DNA from 3 places in the Arthrobacter sp. yr096 genome. Region 2 is predicted to be linked to each of the others. Evidence: riboswitches for the same ligand, from Rfam matches in the RefSeq annotation. Region 2 holds a riboswitch; each other region holds the start of a gene.
The links. Region 2 has a riboswitch for cyclic di-AMP ahead of BMY91_RS19800 (aggregation-promoting factor C-terminal-like domain-containing protein). Riboswitches for the same ligand answer to the same signal wherever they lie in the genome.
Positions count from the first base shown of each region.

Region 1: another riboswitch for cyclic di-AMP. It lies ahead of BMY91_RS23205 (hypothetical protein); the one in region 2 lies ahead of BMY91_RS19800 (aggregation-promoting factor C-terminal-like domain-containing protein).
Region 3: another riboswitch for cyclic di-AMP. It lies ahead of BMY91_RS07430 (M23 family metallopeptidase); the one in region 2 lies ahead of BMY91_RS19800 (aggregation-promoting factor C-terminal-like domain-containing protein).

Region 1 is NZ_FNYI01000007.1:94,336-104,660, reverse strand. Features, by position in the region: gene BMY91_RS17715 (helix-turn-helix domain-containing protein) at 1-27, shown strand, start outside; gene BMY91_RS17710 (hypothetical protein) at 108-359, shown strand; gene BMY91_RS17705 (maleylpyruvate isomerase family mycothiol-dependent enzyme) at 379-1,038, shown strand; gene BMY91_RS17700 (alpha/beta fold hydrolase) at 1,038-1,847, shown strand; gene BMY91_RS17695 (DUF6480 family protein) at 1,928-2,200, shown strand; gene BMY91_RS17690 (ATP-dependent DNA ligase) at 2,217-3,281, opposite strand; gene BMY91_RS17685 (hypothetical protein) at 3,327-3,557, shown strand; cyclic di-AMP (ydaO/yuaA leader) riboswitch at 3,687-3,836, shown strand; gene BMY91_RS23205 (hypothetical protein) at 3,839-5,158, shown strand; gene BMY91_RS17675 (PucR family transcriptional regulator) at 5,363-6,577, opposite strand; gene ald (alanine dehydrogenase) at 6,786-7,904, shown strand; gene BMY91_RS17665 (hypothetical protein) at 7,989-8,729, opposite strand; gene BMY91_RS17660 (RNA polymerase sigma factor) at 8,726-9,322, opposite strand; gene BMY91_RS17655 (hypothetical protein) at 9,410-10,222, opposite strand; gene BMY91_RS17650 (RNA polymerase sigma factor) at 10,219-10,325, opposite strand, start outside.
Region 2 is NZ_FNYI01000009.1:101,285-111,609, reverse strand. Features, by position in the region: gene BMY91_RS19810 (MerR family transcriptional regulator) at 1-269, opposite strand, end outside; gene BMY91_RS19805 (glycosyltransferase) at 288-1,547, opposite strand; gene BMY91_RS19800 (aggregation-promoting factor C-terminal-like domain-containing protein) at 1,720-2,580, opposite strand; cyclic di-AMP (ydaO/yuaA leader) riboswitch at 2,584-2,771, opposite strand; gene BMY91_RS19795 (sensor histidine kinase) at 2,881-4,380, opposite strand; gene BMY91_RS19790 (response regulator transcription factor) at 4,384-5,124, opposite strand; gene BMY91_RS19785 (hypothetical protein) at 5,329-6,285, shown strand; gene BMY91_RS19780 (winged helix-turn-helix domain-containing protein) at 6,838-7,704, shown strand; gene BMY91_RS19775 (SixA phosphatase family protein) at 7,805-8,329, shown strand; gene BMY91_RS19770 (hypothetical protein) at 8,364-8,702, opposite strand; gene BMY91_RS19765 (LysR family transcriptional regulator) at 8,835-9,785, opposite strand; gene BMY91_RS19760 (EamA family transporter) at 9,858-10,325, shown strand, end outside.
Region 3 is NZ_FNYI01000002.1:585,440-595,764, forward strand. Features, by position in the region: gene BMY91_RS07415 (HNH endonuclease) at 1-188, opposite strand, end outside; gene BMY91_RS07420 (NlpC/P60 family protein) at 406-1,179, opposite strand; gene BMY91_RS07425 (C40 family peptidase) at 1,280-2,026, opposite strand; cyclic di-AMP (ydaO/yuaA leader) riboswitch at 2,031-2,198, opposite strand; gene BMY91_RS07430 (M23 family metallopeptidase) at 2,337-3,167, opposite strand; cyclic di-AMP (ydaO/yuaA leader) riboswitch at 3,172-3,413, opposite strand; gene BMY91_RS07435 (iron-dependent transcriptional repressor DtxR) at 3,609-4,304, opposite strand; gene serC (phosphoserine transaminase) at 4,609-5,739, shown strand; gene BMY91_RS07445 (DUF3027 domain-containing protein) at 5,870-6,463, opposite strand; gene BMY91_RS07450 (cold-shock protein) at 6,468-6,851, opposite strand; gene BMY91_RS07455 (hypothetical protein) at 7,077-7,292, shown strand; gene BMY91_RS07460 (helicase-associated domain-containing protein) at 7,346-9,817, shown strand; gene BMY91_RS07465 (DNA repair helicase XPB) at 9,814-10,325, shown strand, end outside.

The DNA.
Region 1 (10,325 bases), on a different contig from region 2:
TTCAGGGATGACGCGAACGCCGGCTAAAAGTTTCGGAGTGATAAGGATCAAGCAACGATCCCACGCAACGGGCCAGCACCCCTTAAGGCCGGGGTTACGCTTGATCGGTGGGCAATTTCAAAGGGTGGCATATCGTGGCCGGGTTGGCCGCTATGGCCCTTGCCGCACCCTTGGGCTCTGCCATGGGATTGAACTTCGTGGCAACCTTCATGTTCGCGTGCACGGTGTTCGTGGCCGTGGCCATGTGGACGGAATCGAGAATTGCCCGACGCCGGGACGCAGCTGAAGCGGCCTCCGCACCTGATGCTTCACACCCGGCAGCGGACCCCACGGAATCAGACGACGCGACCAGGGAATAGCCCTCCCGGAACTGCCGCCATGCTGTTCAATAGCGGTATGGCTTCAACTTCCCCCTCTACCGTTTGGCCCGTGGTTCATGAGGAGCGACGTGCCCTTATCCGGGATCTGGAGCCGTTGGAGCCGGCCCAATGGCAAACACCATCCCTGTGTGCGGGCTGGGACATCCATGATGTCCTGGCCCATGTGATCGACAGCGCCAAAACCACCCGTGTTGGTTTCCTGCGCCGGATGATCGCGGCCCGGATGGACTTCGACCGCGACAACGCCGTGGGGGTGGAGCGTGAAAAAGCCGGGGACCCGGGGAAGACCCTGACGCAATTCCGTGCTGTTCTTTCCCGGACGTCCGGACCTCCGGCGGGACTTGCCACGCGTTTGGTTGAAGCGTTCGTTCATGGAGAGGACATTCGCCGCCCCTTGGGCATACGTCGCGACTACCCCGCCGAGCACGTAGCCACCGCCCTCGGCTACCAAATGCGGACCACCACCAAGATGGGTGGGGGCAAGGAGATCGCGGAGGGCTGGCGCCTGATTGCCACGGATACTGCCTTCGACCATGGGGACGGTCCGGCTGTTGAAGGTCCCGCCATGTCGCTGCTGCTCGCGGTGTCCGGCCGGCCGGTACTCGAGAGCGAACTGAGCGGCCCCGGCGCCGCGGTGTTCCTGCAGCGGAAACTCTGATGAAAACGCGGAGGAAACCGGCTGCGCTGCTGTCAGACGACGTCGAAGTATTGGGCTTGAAGGGCCGGATTGTTTGGAGCAAGGGGACGCCTTTTCCTGCCCCTGGGGCTGATCACGGCACCGAGCCCGCATATGTGCTCATTCACGGCATCGGGGTCTCCCACCGATACCTGGCCCGGCTGCATTCTGTCCTTGCGGCGAGCGCACCCACGTATTCCCTGGACCTTCCGGGCTTCGCGGGCACTCCCAAGCCTGGCCACCAGCTCTCTGCCGAGGACTATGGTGCGTTCATTGCGGAGGCCCTCGCGTCCCGCGGCATCGATTCCTACGTTCTGGTGGGCCACTCCATGGGTGTGCAGTTTGCCATCGAAGCGGCCTTGCATGCGCCGGAACGGGCCAGGCAACTGGTGTTGATGGGCCCGGTTGTTGATTCACGGCACAAGAACGTCATGCGCCAGTCGCTTGCCCTGACGCTGGACGGGCTGCTCCGCGAGAGTCCCTCGTCCAATTGGTTGGTCATCACCGACTACCTCCGGTGCGGACCTCGCTGGTACTTCACCGAACTGCCGGTGATGATGACGTACCCCACGGAAAAACGCCTGGCTGGAATCAGGGTCCCGGTGCTGGTTTTGCGGGGAAGCCGCGACAATGTGGCGGGCCCGGAGTGGTCCCTTCGGCTGTCCCGGGCAGTCCCACAGGGGCGATTGGTGGAGATCCCGGGGGTGGGGCACGTGGCACAGCATATGCGTCCGAACGCAGTTGCGGATGCCATCCGGAGCTTCGTGACCGCGACGTCGCTCCACGGCTAGGCGGCCTTGATGGGTTGGCGGGTCCCGGCTAGGCTGACGAAGCAAGCGCATTAGTAAGTTTGCTTACGAAAGGGCTGATCATGACCACCAAGGACCCCCAGGACGAGCAGGGCTTCGGAGTGACCGGCGCTACCGGGCCGTTCGGTGCCGCACCGACACCCCCGGCCGACACGGGCGGCGTCAACGCCGATCCCGAATTGCGCCAGGATGAGGACCAGGACCCCGCCGCGTCCGCCAATCCCGATCCCCTCGACGGAAATGTCACAGGGCTGGAACCCGGAGGCGGAGTACCTCCAGGAGAAACTCCTCCTGCCGAGGGCAGCATGAGCAGCGACCAAGGGCACGGGGAGTAAACCCGTTGCCAACCGGCTAGGGCAGCCTCAAGATCTCCCCGAGGTCATAGTCCATCGGTTCCTCCAGCTGCGAATACGTGCAACTCCCCGGCGTCCGGTCCGGCCGCCACCTGCGGAACTGCGTGGTGTGCCGGAACCGGTCGCCCTCCATGTAGTCGTAGGCAACCTCGATCACCAGCTCGGGGCGCAGCGGCACGAAGGAGAAGTCCTTGCCCCCGCTCCACCGGCTTTGGGCACCGGGCATCCTGGAACCGCCTGCACCATCGGCCTGACTGGCCCACTCGCCCCACGGGTGCTCACTGAGGTCCACCTGATAGGGCTCAAGCTCTGCCACCAAGGCCTCCCGCTTGGCCATGGGGAATGAAGCCACCACCCCCACGTGGTGCAGTCGTCCGCCGTCGTCATGGAGGCCGAGCAGCATGGATCCCACCACTTTCGCGGTCTTATGCCAGCGGAAGCCGGCCACCACGCAGTCCGCCGTGCGCTCGTGCTTGGTCTTGAACATCACGCGCTTGTTCGGCTGGTATGTCCCCTCCAGCGGCTTTGACAGCACCCCGTCCAGTCCAGCGCCTTCGAGTTGCACGAACCACTCCTGCGCGCGTTCAAGGTCAGTCACCGCCGGGGTCACGTAGACGGGCGGCTCTGCCTTGGCGAGTGCGCGTTCCAAGATGGCGCGGCGTTCAGAGAAGGGCCGGTCCATGAGGTTGTCATCGCCCAGCGCAAGGATGTCAAAGGCAACCATGGAAGCAGGGGTCTTCTCGGCGAGCATCCTGACCCGGCTGTCCGCGGGATGGATCCGCTGCTGGAGCACCTCAAATTCCAACCTGTTTTCCTGGATCAGGACAATCTCGCCGTCGATCACGCACTTGTCCGGAAGATTCTTCCTCAGCGCCTCCACCAGCTCGGGAAAGTATCGGGTCATCGGCTTCTCATTGCGGCTGCCCAGGATGATTTCGTCGCCATCTTTGAAGACGATGGTCCTGAATCCGTCCCATTTGGGTTCATAGTGCCCAACGTCGGGGATGGCGGGCACCGATTTGGCGAGCATGGGCGAGACGGGCGGCATCACTGGCAGGTCCATAGGACCTGTCTACCTGCCGGTGCACGCCGAAGCTAGTCTTAGGCGATGGATATCTTGGCCGTGTTGGCGGCCGTACTTGGCGTCCCGGCCCTTCTGGCCGGCCTCTGGTACTGGATCGCGCGCCAGAACAGCCGCGGGGTTCGGCGCGCCGCGGCGGGCGGCATGCTGGGAATTGCGGATGAGATCTTCCGGCCCGAAACCCACCAAGCGCACCAGATCCAGAAGATCCAGCACGAGCTCCCGGCTCCAGCTCCGGCCCCGAAGCCTAAGCGATAGGCGCCCCTCACTGAGGCAGGCCTACCGCCCGTTACATTAATGTGACTTTACTTTCCGGCTCATGTACGGTCGTAGGGCGACCCGAATCTCCGCTGGGCCGCTTCCGGATTGACGCCGAGCTCTGCCGCAATCCGGGATCCGCCAGACCCGCGGCAGAGACGGGGGACCCAGAGTTCCCGGGCTTGTTTTCCACAAGTCCTTGGGGTGAAGCCGCCTTGTGCGGCCGGACGGCCTCGTCCGAACCCGACAGCTAACCTCGAAGGCGTTGAGAGGCAACCACCATGTCCCCAACCATGGATCAGCCGCGCCGCGACCACACCGAACGCGAGCGCACCAAGCCAACCGGACGCCGTCGGGCCCAACCCAGCGGATCCCCCATCAGCGCACCCACAGAGTCTGCCGGGCCGGAATCAAGCACGACGCCGGAACCCGCCACTGCGGCCATCCCCACCGTTGCGGCGCCCACCACGCGCGCGGCCGTTCGCGCGGCCGAGCGGGAGCGGGCGGCACGAGCCGTGATCGAGCCCGCGGAGCCGGCAACGGCAGCGATACCCACAGTGCACGTCCCACAGACAGTTCAGTCCGCGCAGACAGTGCACGCCCCACAGACAGTTCAGTCCGCGCAGGCCGCCGCTCCGAAATCGACCACGCCTGGACCGCCCACCTCTGCCATCCCAGTGGTGCAGGCCGCTCCGGCGCCTGCCTCCCCCGAGCCGGCCACCGCAGCCATTCCGGTAGTAGCCGCCCGCGAGGAACAGACGCCCGTCACTCCGTCACCCGCGCCTACGACGCCTCCGTCTCCCCGCGGCAAGTCCGCGGCGCAGGTTGCCGCAGCCGCAACGGCCTCGGCATCCCTTGCCAGCCGTAAGGACCTCCGGAATCAATCGACCCCGCCCGCTGCTGCCAAGTCAGCCCTGGGCGGATCCACGCTTGGCCGGGAACCGAAGACAGTCCTGCTGAAGGCCGCATCCGTCAAGCACATGAGCCAGCGCATGGCCGTGGTGGCGGGTGCCCTCGGGCTGGTTCTGACGGCCGGAACGGTGGGCCAGGCCCTGGAACTTCCATTCTTCGGCCAGGAAACTCCTGCCCAGGAAGCCAGTGGCAGCAAGGCCGGCGAGGATCGCCAGTCGGCTTCAGCGTCCCCGGCTCCCCGGGCTTCCTACTCCACCGCGTCGGCGCCCTCACCGTCGGGGTCGGCGTCCTCCGAGGCTGGCCAACCGGCCACCGTACCTGAGGCACCCGCAGCAGTATCGCCGTCGTCGGTCCCGACACCCCGGATCTCATTGGCCGATCCGGTGTGGGTCCCCTCGGCGGTACCGTCCGCCGTTGCGGCCGTCCCTGGCGCAGCAACCCCGGCCCCGACCGTACCTGCGCCAGCGCCAAGCGACGTGCCGTCGGACACCATCACCACGCCGCCCACTACGCCGACGCCTACAACCACTCCCACGCCAACGGTCACTCCGACTCCAACTCCCACACCAACGGAGACAGCAACGTCCAAACCCCGGCCCACGGGCAACCCGAACGCCAGCACCACACCGCAGCCCACCGGGTCGGCCCTCCAGGAGCTCCTTGACGCGGCCAAGAAGGCCATCCAGTGAGCACGCGGATGCCCCGCACCACCACTCACGCAGGGTGGCACAGCCGGTACTGCAGCAGTAGCAGGACAGCCACGTTCCGACGCCGGCTGGGGCGTTGGAGTTGCCAACGTTTGAAGCGCTCGTAGGCTCCCTACAGACTCTTAAGGAGCGTGCAGAAGGAGGCAGGCACCCAGCGTGGGTGCCTGCCTCCTTCTTGTCCATGCGTCAGATCCGTGGCCGCCCCGCCCAGCGCCGCGCTTTCAGGGCCGCGTGCAGTTCGAGCCGGATGGCGCCACTCAATGGATCAGCGCCGATGAGTTGGCGGATACGGCCGAGCCGGTTGTAGATGCTGCTTCTGTGAAGGTGGAGCTTGGACGCGACGTCCTGCACTGAACTGTCGTTGTCGTACAGCAGTTCCAGCACCGGCAGAAGTTCCCCGTTCTTGTCCTGGCCCTCCAAAGTGCGGAAGTGCACAGATCCGGTATCGTCCCAGCCGCCCGGTGCCAGCAGCCGGTCGAAAAGTTGGTAGACGCCCACGGACCGGCTGTCCACAAGCTCCCCGAGCGGGCGGTCTACCGCCGCTGCCTGCGCTGCCACCTTCGATTGCCGGTACGCGCCTCCGAGCTGCCGGATGACCTGGAACGGTTCGCTGATACCCAGGATTATCCGGTCCACAGCTCTGCCGGCCCGCTTGGCGAGCTCCAGTTGATAGTGCACCAGAACCTGCGCGTGGTCCGCCCTCCCTCCGGATTCACGGAACAGGACCACCGAATGCGTCTCGGTTCCGGCGCTGAACAAGGCAGCATTGACACCGATGGTGGATTGCAGCGCCGCCGATCGATGGGTGAGGGTTGCGGCAATAGGATCGACGTCGGAACGCGCGCCGTCCGCGTCGAGGATGGTCACCAGCTGCCACGGCCCACGCCCCTGGATTTCCTTCCACCCGGCAACGGCAGCCACGGCGTTTGATTCTCCGCCGCAGGCCGAGAGGAACTCCTGCTCACGCCTCCGGCGGAACTCTGATTCTGCCGTATTGGAGTCAAGGAGCAAGCCCGCCAGCAGGTCCAGTTCGTCGCGCACGCCAGGCAATTCGGCGAGTATCGCCGTCGCGCTTTGCTCCTCAAGGTCCAGCTGCACCCACAAGTAGCCCACGCGGAAACCACGCACCAGCAGGGGAACGCACACGCGGCCCAACATGCCGAGTTCCTCATTGGCGGGGACCACCACCGGGCGCACCGCTGTGGCGATTCCGTGGGAGAGCTGCCAGACGCTGACATCGCTGGGGACGCGCTTGCTGAGCAGGAAGTTAACCCGGACGCGGTCGGCGTGCGACTGGTTGGAGCTGTAGGCCAGCAGGACGCCGTCGAGGTCTTCCAGCGACAGGCCCCGGCCCAGCTTCAGTGCCACGCGTTCAACGATCTGCTCCACGTCCTGCTGCATCCAGAAAGCGTACCAACAGCAGGCGACACCTGACGCTCCAGCTCTCGACAAATGTCGAGCCTCAGCCACGGAGACCCTTGAATTTCCGGGGTTTCCGCAGATGCAGGTGCCGGAATCCATGTCGCCTGCCTCACAGCCGGATTTATTCTGGAATCACAGCCCGCAACACATGTTCGGCCGAAGAGGCCGCTAACGATGGAGCCCACAGATGATCATCGGCGTCCCCAAAGAAATCAAGAACAACGAATTCCGCGTAGCCATCACGGCCGCAGGTGTCCACGAGTTCCGCACCCACGGACACACCGTTCTGGTTGAGCGCGGCGCGGGCCTCGGCTCGGGCATCACCGACGAGGAATACTCGATCGCCGGCGCTGAAATCGTCAACGAAGCAGACGATGTTTGGGGCCGTGCGGACATGGTCATGAAGGTCAAGGAACCCATCGCGGCCGAATACCACCGCTTCCGCAAGGGCCTCATCCTCTTCACGTACCTGCACCTCGCCGCGGAGCCCGAGCTCACCGCCGAGCTCATCAACTCCGGTGTCACGGCCATCGCTTACGAAACCGTGCAGGAAGGCCGCACCCTTCCGCTGCTCGCCCCGATGTCAGAGGTAGCAGGCCGCCTGTCCGTGGTAGTCGGCGCTTCCTCCCTGATGGCTCCGGCCGGCGGCAAGGGCGTCCTCCTGGGTGGGGTACCGGGCGTCCGTCCGGCCAAAGTTGTTGTCCTCGGTGCCGGTGTTGCGGGAACCAACGCCGCTGCCATGGCGCTGGGCCTCGGTGCTGATGTCACCATCATGGACATCAACATCAACCGGCTGCGCGAACTGGATGCCCTCTACCAGGGCCGCCTGAAGACCGTCGCCTCCAACGCCTACGAGATCGAGAAGTCAGTCATCGACGCAGATCTCGTGATTGGCTCCGTCCTGATCCCGGGTGCCAAGGCTCCCAAGCTGGTCACCAACGAACTCGTCTCCCGCATGAAGCCGGGCTCGGTTCTGGTGGACATCGCTGTTGACCAGGGTGGCTGCTTCGAGGACACACACCCCACCACCCACCAGGAACCGACTTACAAGGTCCACAACTCGATCTTCTACTGCGTTGCCAACATGCCTGGCGCCGTTCCGAACACGTCCACGTACGCACTGACCAACGTCACCCTGCGCTACGCCGTGGCACTGGCCAACCTGGGCGTCAAGGCCGCCTTCGACCGCGACCCCGCTCTCGCCGCCGGCCTCAACATCGCCGCGGGCCACGTGGCACACCACTCCGTTTCCGAGGCGCACAACCTGCCCCTCGTCAACGACTGGCACAGCCTGGTCTCCGCCTAGCGTTTGAACGTCGTTGGCCCGCTGTTCCGTTGCCGCCAAGCATCGGAACAGCGGGCTTTCCGCAATTAATGCACGTCGCCGGCCTCATCCTGGTGCCATGAATACGCCCACTTGTGTGACGCCATCGCTGAGATAAACCGGAATTTTCCGTTGCGGTTTAGGCAAGTTCTTTGCTGCTTCTTCTGGACTGGCCGGATCGGTCCCTTTCATCTGGACCGAGTAGGCGTATCCCTTTGCCCCGTTGGTGGCTATGACTGCGAGCAAGTCCGGGGCTCCACGCCCGGGTACCTCAACACCATAGGTCTCCCCCTTGGCGTTGACTTCCCACGCGGTGGCCACCTGTGAGATGTAGCTGCTGCTGATCTGCCACCTGTTTCCTGGTTCGGTGGTGATGGTCACCCCTCGTGTTGAAGGATTCAGGGCGAGGACATATTTTGACCAGGCACCGTTAGTTCCCGGATCCGTCGAAGAGCAGGTGACGTTGGCACCATCCGGGAAGGTGAACGTACCGGCGGTGAGGCAGGTCAGCTCCACCTCAATACCCGTCGCCCCTGCCGGAGCCGGTCCAAGGTCAGCTGTTGCTGTGCCGCTGTAAACGGCCGTCGATGGGGAAGACAGGACAGTGGTTGTCGGCACGCCGGGCAAGGTAAAGAGTCCCGCCGCCGCAGCGCCGACGCCACCCAGCATGCCTGCTCCGGCCAAGGTGCCGGCGAACAACAGCCACCGTCGCTTATAGGGCCGGCGTTGTACGGTGGTTCGAACCTGGGCAAGGAGTACCTCGCGGAGCGCCCGGTCGAACTGCGGATCAATGCGAACGTCGTTCATGACGGATCTCCTTTCAAGGCTGGCGAATGTACATGGTGAAAGGACCGTGGCAGCGCAGCCTTGAGCTTTTGGCGAGCACGGTGCATGCGGACCTTGGCTGCCCCTGGTGAAATGCCAACTGCCTCAGCTGCCGCCGGTAATGGCAACTCTTCGAACACCACAAGGCTGACCAGCGTCAGGTCCAATGGCTTGAGAACAGCCAAGGCTTGCGCTACCTCGTCAGTCATCGAAAAGTCGTGGTTCGAATGAGCCGGGTCCAGTTCCGCCTCGGCCTCGCTGCGTCGAGGGATTGCGGCCAGGAGCCTTCGGTGCCGGACCTTTGACCGCTGAAGATTCCTCGCACTGTTGGTCGCTGTCACCAACAACCACGGAAGGATCGAGCCCTCAACCACCCTCACGCGCTCCCTGCGGCGCCACAACTCAAAGAAGGCCGCGGCCGTAGCATCTTCGGCGTCGTGCTTTCCGCCAGTCAAGCGATAAGCATGCCGAAAGACGCGACCGCGGTGCCGGTCATACAAAAGGCCAAACGCCTCGGCATCACCCTTTAAGCTCTCCGCCCACAGGACGTCATCCCCCAGCTGAACGTTCTCCATGCCCTGTATTGTCCGGGACACCACGGATGGTTACACAGGGGGGATGTTTTTTCCGAGGACCGTGCCATGAATACGTGGTGGACCTGTCTACGGCGTGTCCGGGACCTTCGGAACCACGTGAGTGGGAACAGGCACGGGGAGGTCCGACGGCCGGAGCTCTGACGGATCGATCTTCGGAGCATCCAGGGCAGGCGGCGTCACAGGAACCGCTGGCGGAGTGGGAATGACTCCCTTGCCTGGCACATCGTGTTGGGGAGCCTTGGGTGTTTGCGATGACCCTTCCCCGCCGGGATGGGGCTGCGGAACGTGCCCAGGGGTGCCGGGACTTGGGTTGGCCGGCGCGGGTTGATTCGGGGCAGGAACAGTCCGGGTTTCATCCAGGGGTGGCTGCGGGCTTGAGCCACCAGAGCCGCCCTGCTGGGGAGCAGTTCCGGAGCCGGGTGCCAGCTGCGAGACCACTGAGCCGATGGCCGCCCCAAGATGCTGGAAGGCACCGGGAATTCCGCCTTCGGACGCAGCAGCTGCTGTGGCACCTCCGGCCAAAGTCACGGCAACAGCAAGGCCGGCGATTGCCGCGCGACGCTTGTTCCGCCGCCGGGCAGCCAGCTCATCTACAGGGCCTGGGCCATGGCTTGGCTCAACCGTGGCGGGAACCGCGGCCGGTGCCCCCGACCGCGCGGCGGGGCCATCCGTCGTCGTGAGTTGCCGGGTAGCGTCAGCGGGGCTGCCGCTCATCAGGGCCCGGACGGCGTCGGAGGGCAGAGGCACAGTGCTGGCCAGCGAGCGGAGCTCCAGCAGTTCGGTGCGGAGCGCGGCGTCGCCTTCGTGGCCGGAACCGGCCAGCAGCTGGTCAATAGCCTCCTGGTGGTGGCGTCCGCGCTCCGGAATGTTTTCGCTCATGATGTGCCGTTCGTTCGATGTGCCCGCTTCTTCAGTGCACTCAATGCCCTGCGCTGCAATTGCTTCACGGCACCCTGGGACTTGCCCATGATGGCCGCTGTTT
Region 2 (10,325 bases):
AACAAGCTGCGCATTGATGCAAGGTCGTCGTCCCCGGACCCTCCCAACGCTTCCCCAATCCCGGCAAGGGGAATCCCCAACATCTGCAGTGCCCTGATCCGGTAGAGGCGCCGGACGTCGGCCTCGCCATACCTCCGATGGCCGGAAGGCGTCCGCCCGCTTGCTGACAGCAAGCCGATGTCGTCGTAATGATGAAGCGTCCGTACGCTGACCCCGCAGGCTCGTGCGAGTTCGCCAACACTCCACAGCCCGCTCCTGGTTGATCCCATGGGCACAACGCTAGATCCTCACGTGGCGTCAGGTGCAAGAGTCCTTCGAAACGCCAGGTATCCCAGCAAGTGGGCGGCGAGTGAAGCGCCAACCACCGCGGACCCCTCAAGCCAGCGGTCCGGCGTCGTGATGAACGGCAGGAGGATCAGCGCCCCGGAGCTGAGCAAAAGCGTGGTGAAGAACGTGAGGAATCCTGCGCGGTGGGGTCCAACGCGGCGGAGTCCTACCGCCCAGGTGGTGAACCCCAGGGCAACGAGGTTCGCCAGGAGAGGATCCACCACGGTGCGGGCCAGCAGGAAGACCACGGCGTAGGCCAACGTCCACGCCAGAGCCTGGGAGAGACGCCGGCCCAGTCCGCCTCGCCGGGCAGGAGCTTCCACCGCGAGTTCTCCGCGCAGCTCAGCGATGGGAACACGGCCAAGGTGGCGGGTCAGGCGAGCCATGCCGCGCAGGTCGGCAAGCGCGGTTCGTACGACGTCGACGCCTGAGTCAGGGTTGTCGGTCCAGTCGACGGGAACCTCGTGGACGCGCAGACCACAGCGTTCCGCGATCACCAGGAGTTCGGTGTCGAAAAACCAGCCGTCATCCTTCGTGTAGGGCAGGATGCGCTGGGCAACGTCCGCGCGGATGGCCTTAAAGCCGCATTGGGCATCGGAGAAGCGTGCTCCCGTGACAGCCCGCAGCAGGAAGTTGAAGCTGCGTGACACGAAACCGCGCAGAGGACTGCGGCTTACGCGCGAAGTCCGTGCCAGGCGCGTGCCGATGGCCAGGTCCGAATGGCCGGAAATCAATGGTGCCAGGAGCGGTGCCAAAGCCGCGAGATCTGTGGACAGGTCCGATTCCATGTAGGCAAGCACCGGTGAGGGCGAGGACTCCCAGACGTGGCGGAGGGCGTTCCCGCGTCCGCTTGCCTGGAACCGAACCACCACCAGCTCGGGAAACTCGCGGGCCAGGCGTTCTGCGATCCTCAGTGTGCTGTCGGTGCTGGCGTTGTCCGCCACTGTGATCCGGAAAGTGTGCGGGAAGGTGTCCGTCAGATAACCGTGCAGCCGGCGCAGGTTGCGTTCCAAAGAGACTTCGTCGTTGTAAACGGGAACAGTGACGTCAAGAACCGGAACCACGCCCTTGGTGTCAATGGGCAGCCGCCGGGTCTGCCGGTGCACAGCCGGCCCATCGTGCAGGTGTTCCAGCTGGGGAGTGGGCAACGCCGAGCCTCGCAAGCGCGCCGAATGGGTCTTTCGTGGCAAAGCGCTGGTGGTTGGATCTGTGAGCGTCATGCTTCCAGAATGGCGCCGCCGAATATGAGTGCTTTAGGCGGAAGCTGTGACCCCACTGTGAACCCGGGGGAGCGCCTGTGAAACACGTGAAAGCCGCGCCGGTTCCCACGATCCGCTCCAGTAAACACTGGTGCGAACGGCGGAATCCGGCGCGGCAATCAAACAGTCTGGCTTAGTACCAGTTGTTGGCCAAGTGGAAGGCCAGGGCGGCCGACGGGGATCCGTAGCGTTCCTTGATGTAGTTCAGGCCCCACTTGATCTGGGTCTGGTAGTTGGTCTGCCAGTCAGCACCGGCCGTGGCCATCTTCGAAGCAGGCAGGGACTGGACAATGCCGTACGCACCGCTGGAAGCGTTCGTGGCAGTGGTCTTCCAGTTGGATTCCTTCTCCCACAGCGTGTTCAGCGCGGTCATTTCGGCCGCGCTCCAGCCGTAGTTGCCCAGGATGCTGGCGGCGTAAGCCTTGGCAGCGGCGGGATCGTCAACGGCTTTGGGGGCGGCGGCAGCAGCTGCAGCTTCCGCAGCGGCGGCGGCAGCAGCGGCGTCGGCGGCTTGCTTGGCAGCAGCGTCAGCGGCAGCCTTCTCTGCAGCAGCCTGATCCGCGGCGGCCTTTTCGGCAGCAGCCTTTTCGGCGGCGGCCTGGTCAGCGGCAGCCTTCTCAGCTGCGGCTTTGTCTGCAGCGGCCTTCTCAGCGGCAGCCTTGTCGGCCGTAGCCTTCGCGGCTGCAGCCCGGTCAGCTGCGCTCTTTTCGGCGGCAGCATCCGTGGCAGCGGAGCGGGTGTTGCTGACCTGCGCGGCCGCCTGGGTCTCAGCGACCCGGCTGGCTTCGGGGAGGTTCAAAGCGGCGTTGGCGGCCGTTCCCAGCGATGCAACACCCAGTGCGGCGGCAACAACACCGGCGACAACCGACATGCGGTGGCCGGACTTACCCTGGCGGGCGGCGTTCTTGAGGATGGCCTGCGACTTGGTCAGCGGTGCGTTGTGTTCATCGCGGTGACGCGCGGAAGGGCGCGTCTGATCGTTAAATTCAGACATGTGTGGTTACCTCTCAGCGCCTGCGGAGTTAGCTGTCGGGTTCGGATGAGGTCATCCGGCCGCGCATCAAGCTGCGGCTTCACCCCAAGGGCCGGCAAAAAATGCCTTGGCCCGGAGACTCTGGGTCCCCCGTCTCTGCCTCGAATGAGAACGGAACTCCGGGAAGTGGCAGAGCTCGGCGCATCCCGGGTGTGGGCCCGTTAGGGGAGACCCACCCTTTCGACGGTACAGGAGGATTCCGCGGAAGTCACATTTAGGTAACAGAGATCACGATGCCGGTGAGTCGTCTTGCCGGATTCCTTATACGCGTTCGGTGCTGACTGCGGGGAGTCGAAGGGCGAACTCGGTGCGCCCTGGCCGGGACGTTACCTCCACGTTGCCGCCGTGCGCCTCCACGATGGATTCCACAATGGACAGGCCTAAACCAGACGTCCCCTCAGACCCTGATCTCGCGGCGTCGGCCCTGGCAAACCGGGAGAAGATCCGGCCCTGGAAATCCTCCGGAATGCCGGGTCCGTTGTCCGTCACGGTCACCACTGCACTGCCGTCGGCTGAGAGCATGACTCCGGTGACCACAGTGGTGCCGGCGTCGGTGTGTTTGCGCGCATTGGACAGCAGATTGGCCAGCACCTGGTGGAGTTGCGTTGCATCGCCACGAACGGTGATGGGTTCATCCGGAAGCTGGAGCTGCCAAATGTGGTCCGGCGCCATGACTTTCTCGTCACTGACGGTTTCGATCACCAGCTGGGTCAGGTCCACATCCGTGACCTTCACTGGTTGACCCTCATCGAGCCTTGCCAACAGCAGAAGGTCCTCCACCAGCGTGGTCATGCGTTCGGATTGGCTTTGGACCCGCGCCAAGGATTTCCTGCCGTCTTCGGTGAAGTTTTCCGTCATCCGCAACAGTTCCGTGTAGCCGCGGATGGCGGTCAACGGCGTCCTGAGTTCGTGCGACGCATCCGCCACGAACTGCCGGACCTTGGTTTCGCTTTCCTGCCTGGCCTCCAGAGCACTGGAGACATTGTTCAGCATTTGGTTCAAGGCATGGCCCACACTGCCAACTTCCGTTCCAGGATGGGCGGCCGACGGCGGTACCCGCACCGCGAGTGCCACCTCACCGGCGTCGAGGGGCAGGCGCGAAACTTTGGTGGCCACTTCGGAGAGCTGCTCCAAGGGCCGCATGGTCCGCCGGATAATGACGGTGCCGGCCAGACCAATCAGCACCAAGCCACCCAGTGACACCAGCACCATGGTCCACACCAGTGATGCCTCGGCGCTCTGTTTGTCCGCCAGCGGCAACCCGGTGACAATCACGTCGCCGTAGCCGGGGTCCACTGCCACCAGTCTGTAGTCGCCGTTGGACAGGGACCGATCCACGGGGAGGTCGCCCTTGGGGAGAGACAACAAGACCTGTTCATCCGCCGCGGAGAGGGAAACACGATTTCCTTGGGCGTCGATGAGCCCAGAGCTCCTCACGGTTGACCCGTCGATCCTCGCGTTCAGCGTTCCCGCAGCCTGGCCGCGCGCCTCCAGAGGATCCGGACGTCCGGAAGGGTTGCTGGGAAAGTTCGACGGCGGCCTGCCGAACTCCGTCGCGCGGCTGGACGCCTGCTCCAATTGCCTGTCGAGCTGTTTGTTGAAGACCATGTCCATGGACGCGTAACTGACCGCCCCTACTGCGCCGCAGATCGCTACCAACAGGGCCATGGCCACCAGAACCAAACGGGTGCGCAAATGCCATGTTGAAGGTTTGAGCCAACTGCGTTGGGAGGTTTTGGCCACGCCCGAAAGTGTGCTCAACGCCTAGTCCGCAGGCTTGATGACGTAACCGGCACCCCGGATGGTGTGGATCATGGGCGGGTGGTTCGCCTCGATCTTCTTGCGGAGGTAGGAAATGTAGAGTTCCACGATGTTGGCTTGGCCGCCAAAGTCGTAGTCCCACACGCGGTCCAGGATCTGGGCCTTGCTGACCACTCGTTTGGGGTTCTCCATGAGGTAGCGCAGGAGCTCGAACTGGGTAGCGGTGAGCGGGATATCCTCCCCGGCACGCGTTACTTCACGGGTGTCCACGTTCAGGGTCAGGTCTCCCACCACCAACTCCGCAGTGTCCATGGCTGCCACGCCCGAACGCTGAACCAGCCGGTGCAGGCGAAGGAGCACTTCTTCCATGCTGAAAGGCTTGGTGACATAGTCATCGCCGCCGGCAGCCAGGCCCACGATCCTGTCCTGCACAGCGTCCTTGGCAGTGAGGAACAATGCGGGAACCTCAGGAGCGAACGCGCGGATGCGGTTGAGCACCTCCACGCCGTCGAATCCGGGCAGCATGACATCGAGGACCAGAACATCCGGCCGGAAATCCTTGGCCAGTTTCACTGCCTCCGGGCCGTCTCCAGCTACCGCCACCGACCACCCCGCCATGCGAAGGCCCATGCTCATCAGTTCAGCGAGGCTGGGTTCGTCATCCACCACCAGAGCACGGATAGGTGAGCCGTCCGGGTGGGAGAGCTGGGGAAGGTTGTTGGTCATGGAGTGCGAGGAGGCCATGGGACAACTCTCCGTTCTGCTGGTTTGCCAGCGCTTTGCCCGTCCTGTGAGGACGCTGTGAAGTCAACACTAGCGAGGTGGGAGTCTGGAAACACGCGTATCCACAGGTCACAGGAGCGACTTCTCCTCAACACAGGCTCCCCACAGCAACGGGTCCGACGCTGAGGGGCGTACACAGACAAGAACGCGTCAACGGAGAAAATCATGAACGAACACAACCGCCCCTCCACGCCCCAGGGCAACCCGCTCCCCGAGCGGGCACCGGACTCCTCGGCGCAGCAATCCATGGCCGGCGCGGGATCGTCGTGGGCTTGGTCTGAGCCGCAGGATGGAGGGACCCAACCTCTCGCTGGTGAAACGATGGCTGGCGCTGCGCAGTCTCCTGAGATCGCACCGTCTCCTGACACAGCGCATTCTCCTGACACCCCTCATTTTCCTGACACCGCGCCGTCGGCTGGTTGGGGAGCGCCGCCGTCGGGCCATCAAGGGTGGACTCAACGGCAGCCCGGCAGGTCGAAAGCCGGTGTTCAAGGGCGCTGGCCCGTCAAACGGACGCTGGTGGTAGCCGGGGTGGCCGTGGTGGTGGTTGCCGGAACGGCGGCCGGCTTCTACGCGTTGGGAAGCGCCGGATCTGCGGACGCCGCCAATGTTCCTCTGGGCCAGACGGACGCCGGTGGGCTCGGCGGACAGCAAGGCCAAGCGGTACCGGGCCAGGGTGGCCTGGGCCAAGCCGGACCGGGGCAGATGGGCGGGAACCAGGCGCCCGATGGTCTGGGCATGGCAGGAGGGCTCAACGCAGCGGTCCATTCGGAATACGTGGTGCTCCGCAACGGGGCGTACGTGACCATGGCGGATCAGTTGGGGACGGTCAGCGATGTCTCGTCGAATTCCCTTACTGTGAAGAGCGAGGATGGCTTCACCCGGAGCTACGCCTTAGACGACGACACCACCGTGGCTCAGGGTGCCAGACAACGGGGCAGCACCGCCAGCACCCTCACAATGGCTGACGTGACGGCTGGCTCCTTGGTTCGGGTGACGGCCATCAAGGACGGGGATAACTACACCGCGGCGTCCATCAGGCTGACTACGTCCACCACGTCCGGGCAGGGCTCATCATCGTCCGGTCTGGGCTCCACCTCTGGTTTGGGCACCTCGTCCTGACAAGCAACGGCTGTTTCTACAGCTTGTAGCAGATTTTCGGCAGAAAATTAGCGAGGGAGACTACCTGCGATTGGACAACAACTGTTTCAGATCGTGAGATTCCGCGTGGGCGGTGTTCGCGGGAAGCGAGGTGCGCATCATGCCCCATCGGCCGAAGATTATTCACTGAATTGCAAATATTTCTTGCCGTCGCCGAATGAAATGGCGTTCATTTAGTACGTGCGTGGAATTGTGATTTGCGACACAATAGACCTCTACGTCTCAAAATGTGGACGGTTCGGCGCTTTGTTACTTGCGTGTTGCCATTGTTACGTTGCACACTTCCAATGTGAACAAGAACTCAACAGCACCTGCAGCCGCAGCAACCTGGCCCAGCACACCCGCTGGCCATGATGACCGCTGTTGTCGAATGCAAGCCTAACTTTCCACCCCAAGAAGTTTCAGGCATTCGCCCCCTAGCCCAGCGTTGGGCGCCCCTCCCCAAACTCATTGCGGGGACAACCAGCATTCGAAGCCGCGATGACGGCTATTCACTTTTGAGGTAAGCACTCCATGTCAGTTGCATCTGGATACGTCCACATCTCCGTCCGTAACGCCAACAAGGCAGCGTCGAACGCAGGGCTGCGCCCCGGATTCGGCAACCGCCCCGGCTACGCCCCCGCCCAGCAGGGTGCAGGCCAGCAGGCTCCCGGCTACGTTCCGCAGGGCTATAACCCCAACTCCTATGGCCAGTTGCGCGCAGTACCCACCGCCGAGCCTGCCCCCATGACGGCACCCACCCCGGTGATTGCCCAGTCGGACAGGCTGCGTCCCGTTGCCAATGACAACGTAGCCCGCGGCTTCGTGCTCTACATGGGCATTGACGAAGAAACCGCCGCTGCGGCCGGAACCTCCATTGCCAAGCTCGCCCAGGAAATCCGGGCCTACGCGCAGTCCCTCGTGACCGGCGCTGAGAGCTATGCCGCCGTCGCCGTCGCGCCTGCCGGGGCACCCGGGTCCGCCCTCGACGTCGTGCGTTCCACGTTCGGTGACCCCACGGTTGCCTCACGTCAGCGCACCGAAGCTGCCCGCCCCGCGCCGCAGCAGGAATCCCGTCCCTCCGGCGTCCTGATCGATCTGGCCCGCCGCGAAGTTCACCTGGACGGCGAGTCGCTGAACTTGACGTTCAAGGAGTTCGAACTCCTCAACTACCTCGTGGAAAACGGCACCCGCACCGTGGGCCGCGACGAACTGCTCGAGGGCCTGTGGCGCAACGCCGAAGAGGTGCCCAACGAGCGCACCATCGACGTCCACATCCGTCGCCTCCGCTCCAAGCTCGGACGCCTCGCCAACACCGTCCGTACGGTTCGCGGCCAGGGTTACCGTTTCTACGAGCACCCCGAAGTTATCGTCTGGGCCGCTCCCGAATACTCGATCTAGCAACAGCAGCAGAAAAGCGCCCGTCTCCGGTCAAGAGGCGGGCGCTTTCGCATTCCCTGCGGGACCCTGCCATGGTGGGCAGGGCGGATAGGGTTGGGGTATGAGCGACCATCACATCAAGCGTTTGGTGATCATGCGCCACGCCAAGGCCGATTGGCCCATGGGCGTGCCGGACCACGAGCGGCCCTTGGAGGAACGGGGTCACCGTGAGGCGCCACTTGCCGGCAAGTGGTTGCTCAAGCACGGCGTGGTGCCGGACTTTATCCTGTGCTCGTCCGCGCTCAGGACCCGCCAAACGTGCACCTGGGTCTGCGACGAGCTGGGGGACAAGGCTCCGACGCCCAAGCTCGAAGATGGCTTGTATGCCGCCTCCGCAAACCGCATGCTGACGGTCATCAACCACGTTCCGGACACCGTCACCACGCTGATGATCATTTCTCACCTGCCCGGAGTGCAGGATCTTGCCATGCATTTGGCTTCCCGCGACTCGGACCACGACGCTTACATGGACGCCGCCACCCGTTACCCAACGAGTGCGTTGACAGTAATGGAGACGGAGAAATCCTGGGCCGAGCTTGACGGGCAGGATGCGCGGTTGACGCACTTCACGGTGCCCCGGCCATAATCAGCGCCTGACCGGTCTGGGCTGCAGGGGCCGTTCAGTACTCGCTGGCGCCTGATGCTGAGCCGTGCCCGGGAGTTAGCTGCGGCATGCACATGCAGCGGATTTCGAAGACGGGCAGGCCCGCGGCTTCCTCGCCATGCCCTGTTGCGATCAGGTATTCGCCGTCGAACATGTACACCGGCAGCTGCGGGGCCATGTACTCGTTGTACCGGCTGGGGTAGACCCACTGACCCCGGATGTCGAAGGCCGGAAGTGCGTAGGGGTCGCGCCGGTTGTGGGCGCTCGGATACAGGCCGTCGTCGATCATGATGTAACTCACCAGGCCATAGGTGTGGTGGTGGTTCATGTCCGTGGGAAAGAGGATTGCTTCCACTGTTGGGCCCCTTCAGAGTTTCGACGACTGCGCTCCGGGCGGCGCAGGTAGCTAGGTAAGGTTAGCCTAAGCTAATAGCCTGCCGGGCGTCGAATGTTCCCCTGTGTGACGTTGATCAACCCCAGACGTAGATCAACCTCGCTGGGTGGGAAGCTCCTGGGTGGGAAATTCCTGGGTGGGAAGCTCCTGGGCGGCGATGTCCCGCAACAGGCGCACGGCCAGCCGGATGTTGGGGCTTGCCGTCATGGTCTTGCGGTAGACCACTCCCACGGAGCGCTGTTGCACGGGATTGATGACGGGGATCGCAACCACCCCCGCGGGAAGCGGCGGCCTGCCCAGCCGCGGAACCAGCGCCACGGCCACGCCCTGCTCCACCATGGCGATGTGCGTGGAAAAGTCGGGATCGTACACGCGGATATCCGGTACGCGGCCCAGTCCCGCGAAGATCTGCAGCAGGGCTTCGTTGCAGATAGCTCCCGCCGGCGTGCTGATCCAGGTCTGGTCCAGTAACTCTTCACGTTCGACGACGGCCCGTGTCGCCAGTGCGTGCGTGCTGTTGACCAGGACATCGGCTTGGTCGATACAGAGGTCCTCATGCACCAGGTTCTCCGGAATCACCAGCGGCACGGAGTTCCAGTTGTGCACCACAGCGAGCTCGGCCTCGCCGGAGGCCACTTTCTGCACGGCTTCGCGGGGATCCTCTGCCAGCACCGTAATGTCCAAGGCCGGGTGTGACGCCGCCAATCGGCCGAGCAGCGGCCCCACCAGGCCACGGCATGCGGTGGAGAAAGCAACCAACCTCAGCAGTCCTGAAGGTTTGGCCGGATCGGCAAGCAAGGTTGCCTGCAGTTCCTCGAGTTCACCCATGATGCGCCGCCCGTAGCCTGCCAGCGCAAGGCCCCGTTCCGTCAAGAGCACCCCGCGGCCGTTCCGCTCCAGAACAGCGACCCCGGTCTGCTTCTCAAGCTTCTTGATCTGCTGCGATACGGCGGACGGGCTATACCCCATCACATCCGACGCGGCCACCACGGATCCATGCTGTTCCACGGCGACGAGTGCCCGCAAAGCTGAAATGTCGATCATGAAGTAAATCTACGCGGTTTCATGCTGAAATCAACGCTGGTGCTTCAAGATTAAGAAGTCCAGAGTGTACTTGTGAACCTTCGCCACTCTGCCCTCGCCGTCCTTGTCGCCGTCCTCTGGGGCATCAACTTTGTCGCGATCGACCTGGGCCTTCACACCAATGGCCGGGAGGTGCCTCCGCTGCTCTTCGTGGCCATGCGTTTCCTGTTGGTCGTTTTTCCCTTCATCCTGTTCATCCGCAAACCGGATGTGGGCTGGAGGGCGATTCTGGGCGTCGGACTCTTCATGAGTGCCGGCCAGTTCGGGCTCCTGTACCTGGGCATGGCGCTGGGGATGCCGGCTGGACTGGCGTCGCTGGTGCTGCAAGCCCAGGTGCTGTTCACCATCCTGCTGGCCGCAAGATTCCTCGGTGAGAGGCCCAGCCGCCGTCAGTTGGCCGGCGTGGTGCTGGGCATCGCCGGCCTGGGTGTGGTGGCACTGGGACGCAGTGCCGTGGCGCCCGTGCTGCCGCTCATGATTGTCCTGGCCGCAGCATTGTCC
Region 3 (10,325 bases), on a different contig from region 2:
TACCTGGGGCGGATGTAGCGGTTAAGGAGGATCACGGATGGTCGTCCGAGAATCTCCTGTGGCCCGACGACAGGCTCGTCGCCTTCGGCCACTACGCTTGCTTTCCCAGTCAGCACAAGGACCAGCGCCCGGCGGAATGTTATTACCGCTAGCGGTTCATATCCAGCATTCAGAACGAGTGTGCGCATGCACGTACCTCTTCACGGCCGCACCCGTCAGGGGCACGAGGGCCGGCTGCCCTCTGCTTGTACGGGCTGTGGATCGACACCATAAGGGTAAGCACTTGTATGCCGTATCAACGAATTTTTCTGTCGTTTCGCTCACAGTGTCGGCAAGTGTTCATGCGTGGTTAAAGCAGAACACCCCGCCGGCATCAGCCTGCGGGGTGTTTCTGAAAGTGTTGAATCAGCCGTTGACTCGAATGAAAACCGGGCCGGAGCCGACGTTTACGCTGAACAGTGCCGTGGTGGATCCGTTCCATCCACCGTGGACTGCCATGCCGTTGCCGACGTAAACAGCGATGTGAGCCTGTCCGGCCAAACCACCATTGGCGTAGTAGGCGAGGTCACCGGGCTGCGCTTCTGCTGCACTGACCGTACGGCCGAGGGAGAGGTAGCCGGCCGGCCAGTCGTGGAAGTTGATGCCGACGGCGGCCAGGGAGTTGGTCACCAGCATGGTGCAGTCCTGGGTTACGCCGAGCTGGGCGTAGGCGGCGGCGGCAATTGCTGCGCCGAGGCCGCTGGAGGCTGCGGGGGCTTTGGCTGCCGGGGCTGCGGTGTTGACGGCAAGAGTCGCGTTGCCGGCGGTCGCCGTGCTCTCCGCTGCCTTAGTGGTTTCAACCTTGGCAGCTGCCTTCTTCACCACGGGAGCCGGGGCTTCCACCGTGGTAACCACGGGGCGCTCGTAAGAAATGGCAACCGTGGAATCCGCGGCGATGGTGGACTGGACTACCGACTGAACGTCCAGCGCTGTGGTGGACGTGGATTCGCGGTCCACGTTGGTGTCCGCAGCGTTGGCGGCTACGGAACCGGTCAGAACCAGGCCCGAAGCTGCGGCAATAACTGCAGCCTGGCGGCCAACGCCACCGGCGTTGTCGCTGACGGCCTTGGCAATGACGGCAAGCGAGCTGGTCTTGGGAGCCTCAGCGCGATGCCGTGCAACCTTGTGTGCACTGGTCATGATTTTCTCTTTTCGTATCCGCGTGCAGTTGGGGTACACGCGGCTGATCGGTGCGCCAGCACTTGGGGGGCATGCTGGCGAACCTCGAACCGGATAGTTTCTAGCGGAGGGTGAAGAAGGAGGACGTGCCCGTGGAGGCCGCCGAGTGCAGGAGCGTGCCCTGGCTGGGGTTCAAAGCGCTGATCATCATGCCGTTGCCGACGTAGATTCCCACGTGGGCTCCGCCGTTCTGCATGACCAGGTCACCGGGGGCAGGCGTGCTGGTGGGCTTCATCGCCGTCCAGGCGTTGACGCGGGGGATGCTGATGCCGGCCTGGGCGTAGACCCACTGCGTGAAGCCGGAGCAATCCCAGCCGTTGGGTGTGGTGCCGCCCCAAACGTACGGGTGGCCGATGCCGGTGTAAGCGATGGCAGCGAGGCCGGAAGCTGCGGCGCTTGCTGCAGAATCCTTGGCTTCGGAGGACTTCGCTGTAACAGCGCCTGCGGTTTCCTGCGTGCCGTTAGCCGTGGACCGCTGGGTGGTCTGCGATGCACGCTGGACAACCTTGGGGGCTTCCTTGGTAGCCACGACGGGGCTCTCAAAGGAAACGGTGGCTGTGGGCTCCGCGGTGACGACGGCGGTGGTGACCATCTGCTGGGTGCTGGAGGCTTCCGACTTGGAGACGTCGGTGTCGGCTGCCTGTGCGGGCAAACCAACGCTGAGGACGAGGCCTGAGGCTGCTGCCAGAACGACGGCCTGACGGCCAACGGTACCGGCGTTTGATGAAACAGCCTTGGACAGAGTGTTCAAGGGGTTCGTACGAACCGATTCAGCGCGGTGGCGCGCAGGGGTAGTGCGTGATGACACGTAGGTAGCCTCTCCCAATGCCTGCGAGGTGAGCTGTCGGATTCGGATGGGAGTCATCCGGCCGCGCTGCTTCAAGGAAGCTTTGCGACTTAACCCCAAGGCCTTCTTTCGAAGACCAGAAGTGGTTCCCCCGCCCCTGCCAGACGATTTATGCGAACGGACCTTGAGCGGTGGCAGAGCTAGGCAATCCACTCAAGTGCACCGGCCCCCTAAAAAGCCGATGCGCTTTGTACGGTACAACAGTTGGACGCGAATGTCACATTCAGGTCACGGGGTGTGTCACGAATGCGAGAGACAACCATCAACTGGCTTAGAGCCAGCCCATGGGATCGACAACTTCGCCGTTGACCTGGACCTCAAAGTGGAGGTGGCAGCCGGTGGAAGCGCCCGTGGTGCCGCTCAGCGCGACGGTATCGCCACGGCTGACAGTCTGGCCCACCTTGACGGTGAAGGACGACAGGTGGTTGTACGTGGTCTCCAGGCCGTTGCCGTGGTCTACCACCACGCGGTTGCCTCCGCCGTACTCGTGCCATCCCGCAAAGGTGACTTTTCCGCTGGCGGCTGCATGGACGGCCGTGCCGCACTGGGCAACGAAGTCCTGGCCACGGTGGAAGTCCCCGGCACCGCCGGTGAGGGGGCTGACGCGGTAGCCAAAGGGTGAAGCCGTGGTCAGCGTGTCAAGGGGGCTGGCCATGGTGCCTGCCGATGATGCCCGCTGAATGCTGCCCGCGGACTGCGCGCTGAGCAGCTGCTTCAGCTTGCCGTCGGGATCTGCGGCAGTAGCCACCGCGGCACGGCTGAAGTCGATTTTGGCCGATGCAGCCGCGGAAACCTCGGGCTGGCTGCCACCGGTGACCGCAAGAGCGGATTCGGTCTGGCCCAGTTCAGAAGTGGCCATAACGGGGCTCGTGGCCGGCAGACCGACAGTCAGGGCGAGCCCGGTGGCGGCAAGCGCAACTCCGGCCTTCTGCCCTACACCACTGGCTGCGGCGAAGTCGGCTACCTGGCGCAACGGGCTCTTACGGCGGCGCACCTGGCGTTCGGTGTCGCGTGGCCGGATCTCCGATACGACGCGGGCTGGCCGCAGCTCAGCAGCGGGGCCGGACGCGCGGCGGCGGCCCCTGACGTTCTGCGATGTCAAACTCTGTTCCTCTCTAAAAAGCCTGCGAAGTTAGCTGTCGGATTCGGGTCAGAGAGTTCAAAGACCCGGTCCGCACGAGGCGCTCACGACACACAGGTATCCCAGGAGGGACTAGCGTAAGTGGGCACTTCTGCTGCGGACTTCACCCCAAGGCTGCTTCTTTAGACAGCCGCTTGTGGTTCCCCCGCCTCTGCCAGTGGTGGATGACACACCTGATCCGCTGGCAGAGCTCGGCTCCGGATCAGGTAACGCTTTGGTATCGGCGCTAGTAGATAACTATAGGGGATTAAAGCCCTTAGTAATAAATTCGTTATCAACAGAAACGCGGATGTACTGAGAGGCCCTTATCATCATTTGCGGAAAACCGCAGGTCACACGCGCGCCAAGGGCGCAAAAGTGAGATATGCCACGACGCGGCAGTAGGGGTAAGCCGGAAACCCGTCAGCCAACAGAGACGAAGACGTGGGCAGCTACCTCGGGAGGCAGCTCCAAAGCACCTTCGATGCCGGGAACCCGCACGGAGATGTACTCCCCCACGCGTTCCAGCGAAACCGAGGCGCCGGGCCGGATTCCGCCTTCATCCAATTGGGTGAGGAGTTCAGGTTCCACCTGGATGGGTTCCGCCAGGCGGGTGACCGCCACGCGGGAATCGGTGGCATAGCCTTCCATGGCCTGCAGCAGGTTGACGTCCAGCCGGGGAAACGGCTGGCTGGCAAGGCCACCGAGGGCTTCCAGTCCCGGGATGGGGTTGCCGTAAGGAGATTCAGTGGGGTGCTCCAGGAGTTCATACAGCCGGCGCTCCACCCGCTCGCTCATCACGTGCTCCCAGCGACACGCTTCATCGTGGACATAGGCCCAGTCCAGTCCGATCACGTCAGCCAGCAGGCGCTCGGCGAGGCGGTGCTTACGCATGACCTCGGTGGCGCGCTTCCGCCCAACCTCAGTCAATTCCAGGTGTCGATCGTTCGAGACGATCACCAGGCCGTCGCGTTCCATGCGTCCGATGGTCTGCGAGACTGTGGGGCCGGAGTGGCGCAGGCGCTCGGCGATGCGGGCCCTGAGTGCCACAATGTTCTCTTCTTCAAGCTCCAAAATGGTCCGAAGATACATCTCAGTGGTATCGATCAGATCCGTCATCCAGCTCAGCTCTCCTCGAACGCAGTTCCTTGCGTAATCTCCACCGTACAGCGTCCTCTGCCGGGGAGGCCGGTGTGCACCGCCGCCCCATGAACGCCAACCCCCAGCCTAGCTTATTTGGAATTACTCTGGATAATTCCGGTCGCATATGGTTCGTATCCTGAGCGGAGACGTTCCACGTAGCGGACTATGAAGGCCGCAGGTTCCTGCGCGCGGGCCGTGTCAGGCAGAATTGGGGTGTCGAAGGGGCAGTTGATGCCCCATGCCACCTCCCATCTCTAGCCGACACCCATTGGAGCGCCACGTGAGCGACAACAGCATCACCATTCCCGCCGATCTCCTGCCCAAGGACGGACGCTTCGGCGCTGGACCGTCCAAGGTTCGCCCGGAACAGATCGAGGCGCTGTCTGCAGCATCGTCCACTATTCTCGGCACTTCCCACCGCCAGGCTCCCGTCAAGAACCTGGTGGGTTCGGTCCGTGAAGGACTCAGCGAGTTCTTCCGTGCTCCCGAAGGCTACGAGGTAGTCCTGGGCGTCGGGGGATCCACCGCTTTCTGGGACGTCGCCGCATTCGGCCTGGTGGAAAAGAAGGCACAGCACCTTTCCTTCGGCGAGTTTGGTTCGAAGTTTGCCGCCGCCACCAACAAGGCACCGTTCCTGGACGCGTCCTCCATCATCAAAGCCGAGCCCGGCACCCGCCCGGTGGCGCAGGCCGAAGCCGGTGTTGACGTTTACGCCTGGCCCCAGAACGAAACGTCAACTGGCGTAGCCGCTCCCGTGAAGCGGGTCCAGGGTGCTGACGAAGGCTCCCTCGTCCTGGTGGACGCCACCTCAGCGGCCGGTGGTCTGGACGTGGACGTTGCGGAGTCGGACGTCTACTACTTCGCTCCGCAGAAGAACTTCGCCTCCGATGGCGGCCTGTGGCTTGGCCTCTTCTCCCCTGCCGCGCTGGAACGCGCTGCACGCGTCAAGGCAAGTGGCCGCTGGATTCCGGACTTCCTGGATCTGCAGACCGCAATCGACAACTCCAAACTGAACCAGACGTACAACACGCCTTCGCTGTCCACGCTGGTAACGCTGGACGCCCAGGTGCAGTGGCTCAACAGCAATGGCGGGCTGGACTTCGCGAGCAAGCGCACGGCAGACTCCGCCAACCGGATCTACTCCTGGGCTGAGGCTTCGGAGTACGCAACGCCGTTCGTTGCCAAGGCCGAGGACCGCTCCAACGTCATTGCCACCATTGACTTTGATGACTCCATTGACGCCGCGGCCATCGCAAAGGTCCTGCGCGCCAACGGTGTGGTGGATACCGAGCCTTACCGCAAGCTTGGCCGTAACCAACTGCGCATCGCAACGTTTGTGGCCATCGAGCCGGACGACGTTTCCGCTCTGCTTGCCAGCATCGACTACGTGGTGGGCGAACTGAAGAAGTAGCGCCGGGCGCGGCTTCCGCGCGTGGTTTGGGTCGGCGTCGTTCGGGTATTTCTCCGAACGGCGCCGACGCCGTTTAAGCTGCGTGGCGGATTACGACGCCGGCCGCCGGACCGATGCAACCGGAGGGCTGCTACTTAGCCCCGGTCTGGTCAGCGTCATCGCTTTCTTCGGCTTCTTCATCATCCTCTGACCCAGCGGGCTCGGTGGCCTCGTCTTCGGCGGCCTGCACGGACTCTTCCGTGACGTCCCCGACCGTCTCCTCCACCAAAGGTGTTTCATCCTCGGGACGGACTCGCTTGGCCCACGGCACCCATTCCGGGGCCAGGATCGATTCTTCGGACGGGAGCAGGCCGAGCTCGCTCACTGTCACGATTTTGGAGCGTGAATTGCGCGTCACCACGGCGTACCACTGCCAGCCGCCGTAGCCGGCAAGCCTGGACTCGAAGAGATGGGTGACCACGCGATCACCCTCCGATTTGGCGCCGAGGTGCGCCCCGACTTCGCCCGGGTTGGCGATGCCTTCAACTGCTTCCCTGGCAACGTCGACGGCGGCCGCGAGGAAGGCGTCCGGCTTACCGGTGCGCCACACGGGCAAGCCGGCGCGCGACTTGGCCGCCACCGGCTTCCGCGCGGGGATTCCCCCGTTTTCAGGAGCCTGGGCAGCGTCAGGGCCGGCCTGCGCGTCCCTTCCGGCCTTTGTGTCCTGTGCGGATTCCGATGTCATGGTCCTAGGCTTCCAGCTCGTCGGCAACCTTGCGCAGCGCCATGCTGATGGCCTTGGCCTTGTTTCCGTCGGGGTACTTGCCGGAGGACAGCGAACCGGAGAGGTTATCCAGTACGGTCACCAGGTCCTGCACCATGGGTGCCAGGTCCTTGGCGTTCATGCGCTTGGCTTTGGCGATGGACGGCGTCTTTTCCAGGACACGCAACCCCAGCGCCTGGGCTCCGCGGCGGCCATCGGCCACGCCGAACTCCACGCGGGTCCCAGCTTTGAGCTCCGTTACTCCTGCGGGCAGGGACGTTTTGGGCAGGAATACTTCCTGGCCGTCCTCAGCCGCGAGGAATCCGAAGCCTTTTTCCTTGTCATACCACTTGACCTTGCCGGTAGGCACGTAATCAACCTTCTTCGTTCTTGCTGTGGGAGACACGTCGGGCCGGTCACCGCATCCGCAGGGTTCTGCGGGATCGAGAGTGACAGCCCGGTCCGTGTTGGTCTGTTCCTTCAAGGTTATCCTGCCGGACCCCCTATTCCCGCTTTGTCGCCACCACGCAGTACCCGAAGCACACCAGCGGCCAGCCGTGCATCCCCTTCGGGTGCTGCTGCTAGCGTTGTGGGCATGACTTCCCCGGGTTACCGCCGCCCCCTCATGATCATTGCCGCCGTCATCGCCGCCGTGTCGTTGGCCGCAGTTGCGGCGGTCATGGTGGTTGCCCTCAGCGGCGGCGCAACGCCGGTCTGGGTTACCTCCACAGCTCTCTACGGCCTGCCCGTCGCCTTCATGCTCGCGGCAATCCTGGTGCTGGACGCCATCCGCCAGCGCCGCCGGCAGTAACCACCCGCCCCACGGACAGGCACGAGCGGCCGCGGGGCGGTAACGTTGGATTGATGTCCCTTATTCGCGCGCTCAGCAAGGAACTGGAAGCGCGCAGCGACAATTCGCTGCGGGCTTTGTTTGCCGCGCGACCGGACCTCATCTCCCCCATGGCACCGGACTTTGCAGCTTTGGCTGCCCGGGCGAGCGCCCGCGTCAGTGTCCAGCGGGCCCTGGAACGCCTGAACAAGCCGGAAATGCAGGTCCTGGAGACACTCCATCTGTGTACCAACGCGGATACCGGCCACAGCATTTCTGCGGCCGGGCTGAAGAAGGTCATTGCAGGATCCACCCTGTCGGCGTTGGACCCGATCCTGGCCAAGCTGCAGGAATTGGCGCTGATACACCGGGCTGATCCACCCGCGGGTTCCCCCGCTACGTCGTCCCGTCAGCGCTTTTACCTTCCAGTGGGCAGCCTCAAGGACGTCATCGGCATCTACCCGGCCGGCCTCGGCAGGAGCTATACGGAACTGGTCAGGCTGCAGCCGGCCTTCGCCCAGCGGGTAGTACAACTGGTGGCTGAACTCCATCAGAGCGGCGCCGGCATCCACCCCGCCAGCACGCCGATGGATGCCGCCTTGGCACTCCAACGCTGGACGTCCACTCCCGAAAACCTGCGCACCATCCTGGCGTCGGCACCGGAACGGACCATTGGACTGCTGGATAAGTTCGGCAGCTGGGCCATGGGCGCAGTACCCCAAGCCCAGCGGCGGGCGTCCGTCACCCACGAGAGCAACGACGTCGGACCCATCGACTGGCTGCTGGCGCGCGGCCTGCTGGTTCCCCTGGACGCCGGCCATGTTGAACTGCCACACAGCGTGGGGCTCGCCCTGCGTGGCGGCGCAATAGTGGATGACTTCACGCTGGCCCCACCCGTTCCTGAGCTCGGACACACGAGTGCCGCCCTGCGCCGCAACGCCGCCATGGGCGCTATTGCCGAGATCCTGCGACTGACCGGTGAACTGCTGTTCGCGGTGCGGGAACAGCCCCTCGCTACGCTCAGGAGCGGCGGCGTAGGCGTGCGCGAGCTGCGGCGCCTGGCCGAATCCATCCGTTTGGGCGCGCATGAGACGGCTGTCCTCCTTGAGCTGTGTGCCATGGCAGGGCTGTTGCGCCTGGACGTCGACAACTCCACCTGGGTGCAGCCGCCGTCTCTTGAATGGCTCACCCTGCCCCGGCAGGAGCAGTGGCTGTGGCTGGTCAATGCGTGGCTGGCCAGCGAGCGCGCGCCGTCTCTGGTGGGCCAGCCGCTGACGGGGCCGGCGTCGTCGGCCGCGCACCAGGGTGCCGCCGGTACCACCATCAACGCGTTGTCCGCCGAGGCGCAGAGGCCCGATGCCCCTGTGGTCCGCCGGAGGGTCCTGGAAATCCTGAACGAGCTGACGGTGGAAGCCGCCGCCCCGGACGGCAAAGCACCGGTCCTGGACGCCCGGGCCGTCCTGCAGCGGGCCGAATGGGCACAGCCGCGGATGTCGCGCCGATTCAGTTCACTGGTCCGCGGCATCCTCGAGGAAGCCACGCTTCTGGGCCTGATGGGCTCCGGTGCCCTGACCCAATTGGGTTCGGCCATTGCCGATGCGCAGCCTGATCAAGCCATCACCATCCTGGGTGAGCATTTGCCCGCCGCTGTGAACCACATCCTGCTGCAGGCCGACCTCACGGCAGTGGCGCCCGGGTACTTGGCGCCGGAACTCAGCGAAACGCTGCTCCTGATGGCCGACGCCGAAGGCCAGGGCCCAGCCTCGATCTACCGGTTCTCAGCCGGCACCATCCGCAGGGCGCTCGACGCCGGACAGGATGCGGAGTCGCTGTTGGCGTTCCTCCGTGAGCATTCCGCTACGGACGTGCCCCAGCCCTTGGCCTACCTCATCCAGGACACCTCGTCCCGGCATGGCCGGCTCCGGATCAGCACGAGTGCCAGCTACATCCAAAGTGATGACGAAACCGCCATCAGCGACCTCTTGAACGAGGCCCGTACGTCGGCTTTGAGCCTGGTGCGCATCGCGCCCACCGTGCTGACCTCTTCGGCCAGCCCCCGCGAAACTGCGCGCGTCCTGCGTGAGCTGGGACTGTCGCCTGCCGTACAGGAGGCCGAGCCCGCCGTCGTGCGTTTCAAGCGGACCACAGCCGCCCCGGGGAGCGCCCGCCCGGTATATACCGCGCCGCGGACGGCTCCGCCGGACGACGACGTCGAGGCACAGCTTTCCGTCCTGCGGCAGCACCGCGGCGTCCCGGCCGAAGCGACGGGCGAAGCGTCAACGCAACTGGGCCTTGAGACGCTGCAAACGGCGATCCGGCTCAAACAGGCCGTCACCATGAATGTGGTGGATAGCCTGGGGAATTCCAATACTGAAACTGTTGTTCCTGTATCCGTGTCCGGTGGACGCGTCAGGGTATTCGATCCCGCCAAGGATACCGAGCGGGTGTTGTCGATTCACAGGATCATCGATGTGGAACCCGCAGGAGAAGTGAGGATTCAACAGTGACCGACGGTCCGCTGATCGTACAAAGTGACAAAACCATCCTGCTGGAAGTCGACCACGAGCTCGCCACAGAAGCACGGCATGCCATCGCTGCGTTCGCGGAACTGGAACGCGCTCCGGAACACATGCACAGCTACCGGCTGACCCCGTTGGGGCTCTGGAATGCCCGGGCCGCAGGGCTGGATGCCGAGCAGGTGCTGGACACCTTGCTGAAGTACTCCCGCTTTCCGGTGCCGCACGCCCTGCTGATCGACATCGAAGAAACAATGTCCCGCTATGGCCGCCTGCGGCTTGAGAAGGATCCCCAGCACGGACTGGTGATGCGGACCGACGATTACCCCGTGCTGGAGGAGGTCATCCGCGCCAAGAAGATCGCCCCGCTGCTGGGGCCCCGGATCGATGGCGAAACCGTGGTGGTCCATTCCTCCCAGCGCGGGCAGCTGAAACAGTTGCTCCTGAAATTGGGGTGGCCGGCCGAAGACTTGGCCGGTTACGTCGACGGGCAGCCGCA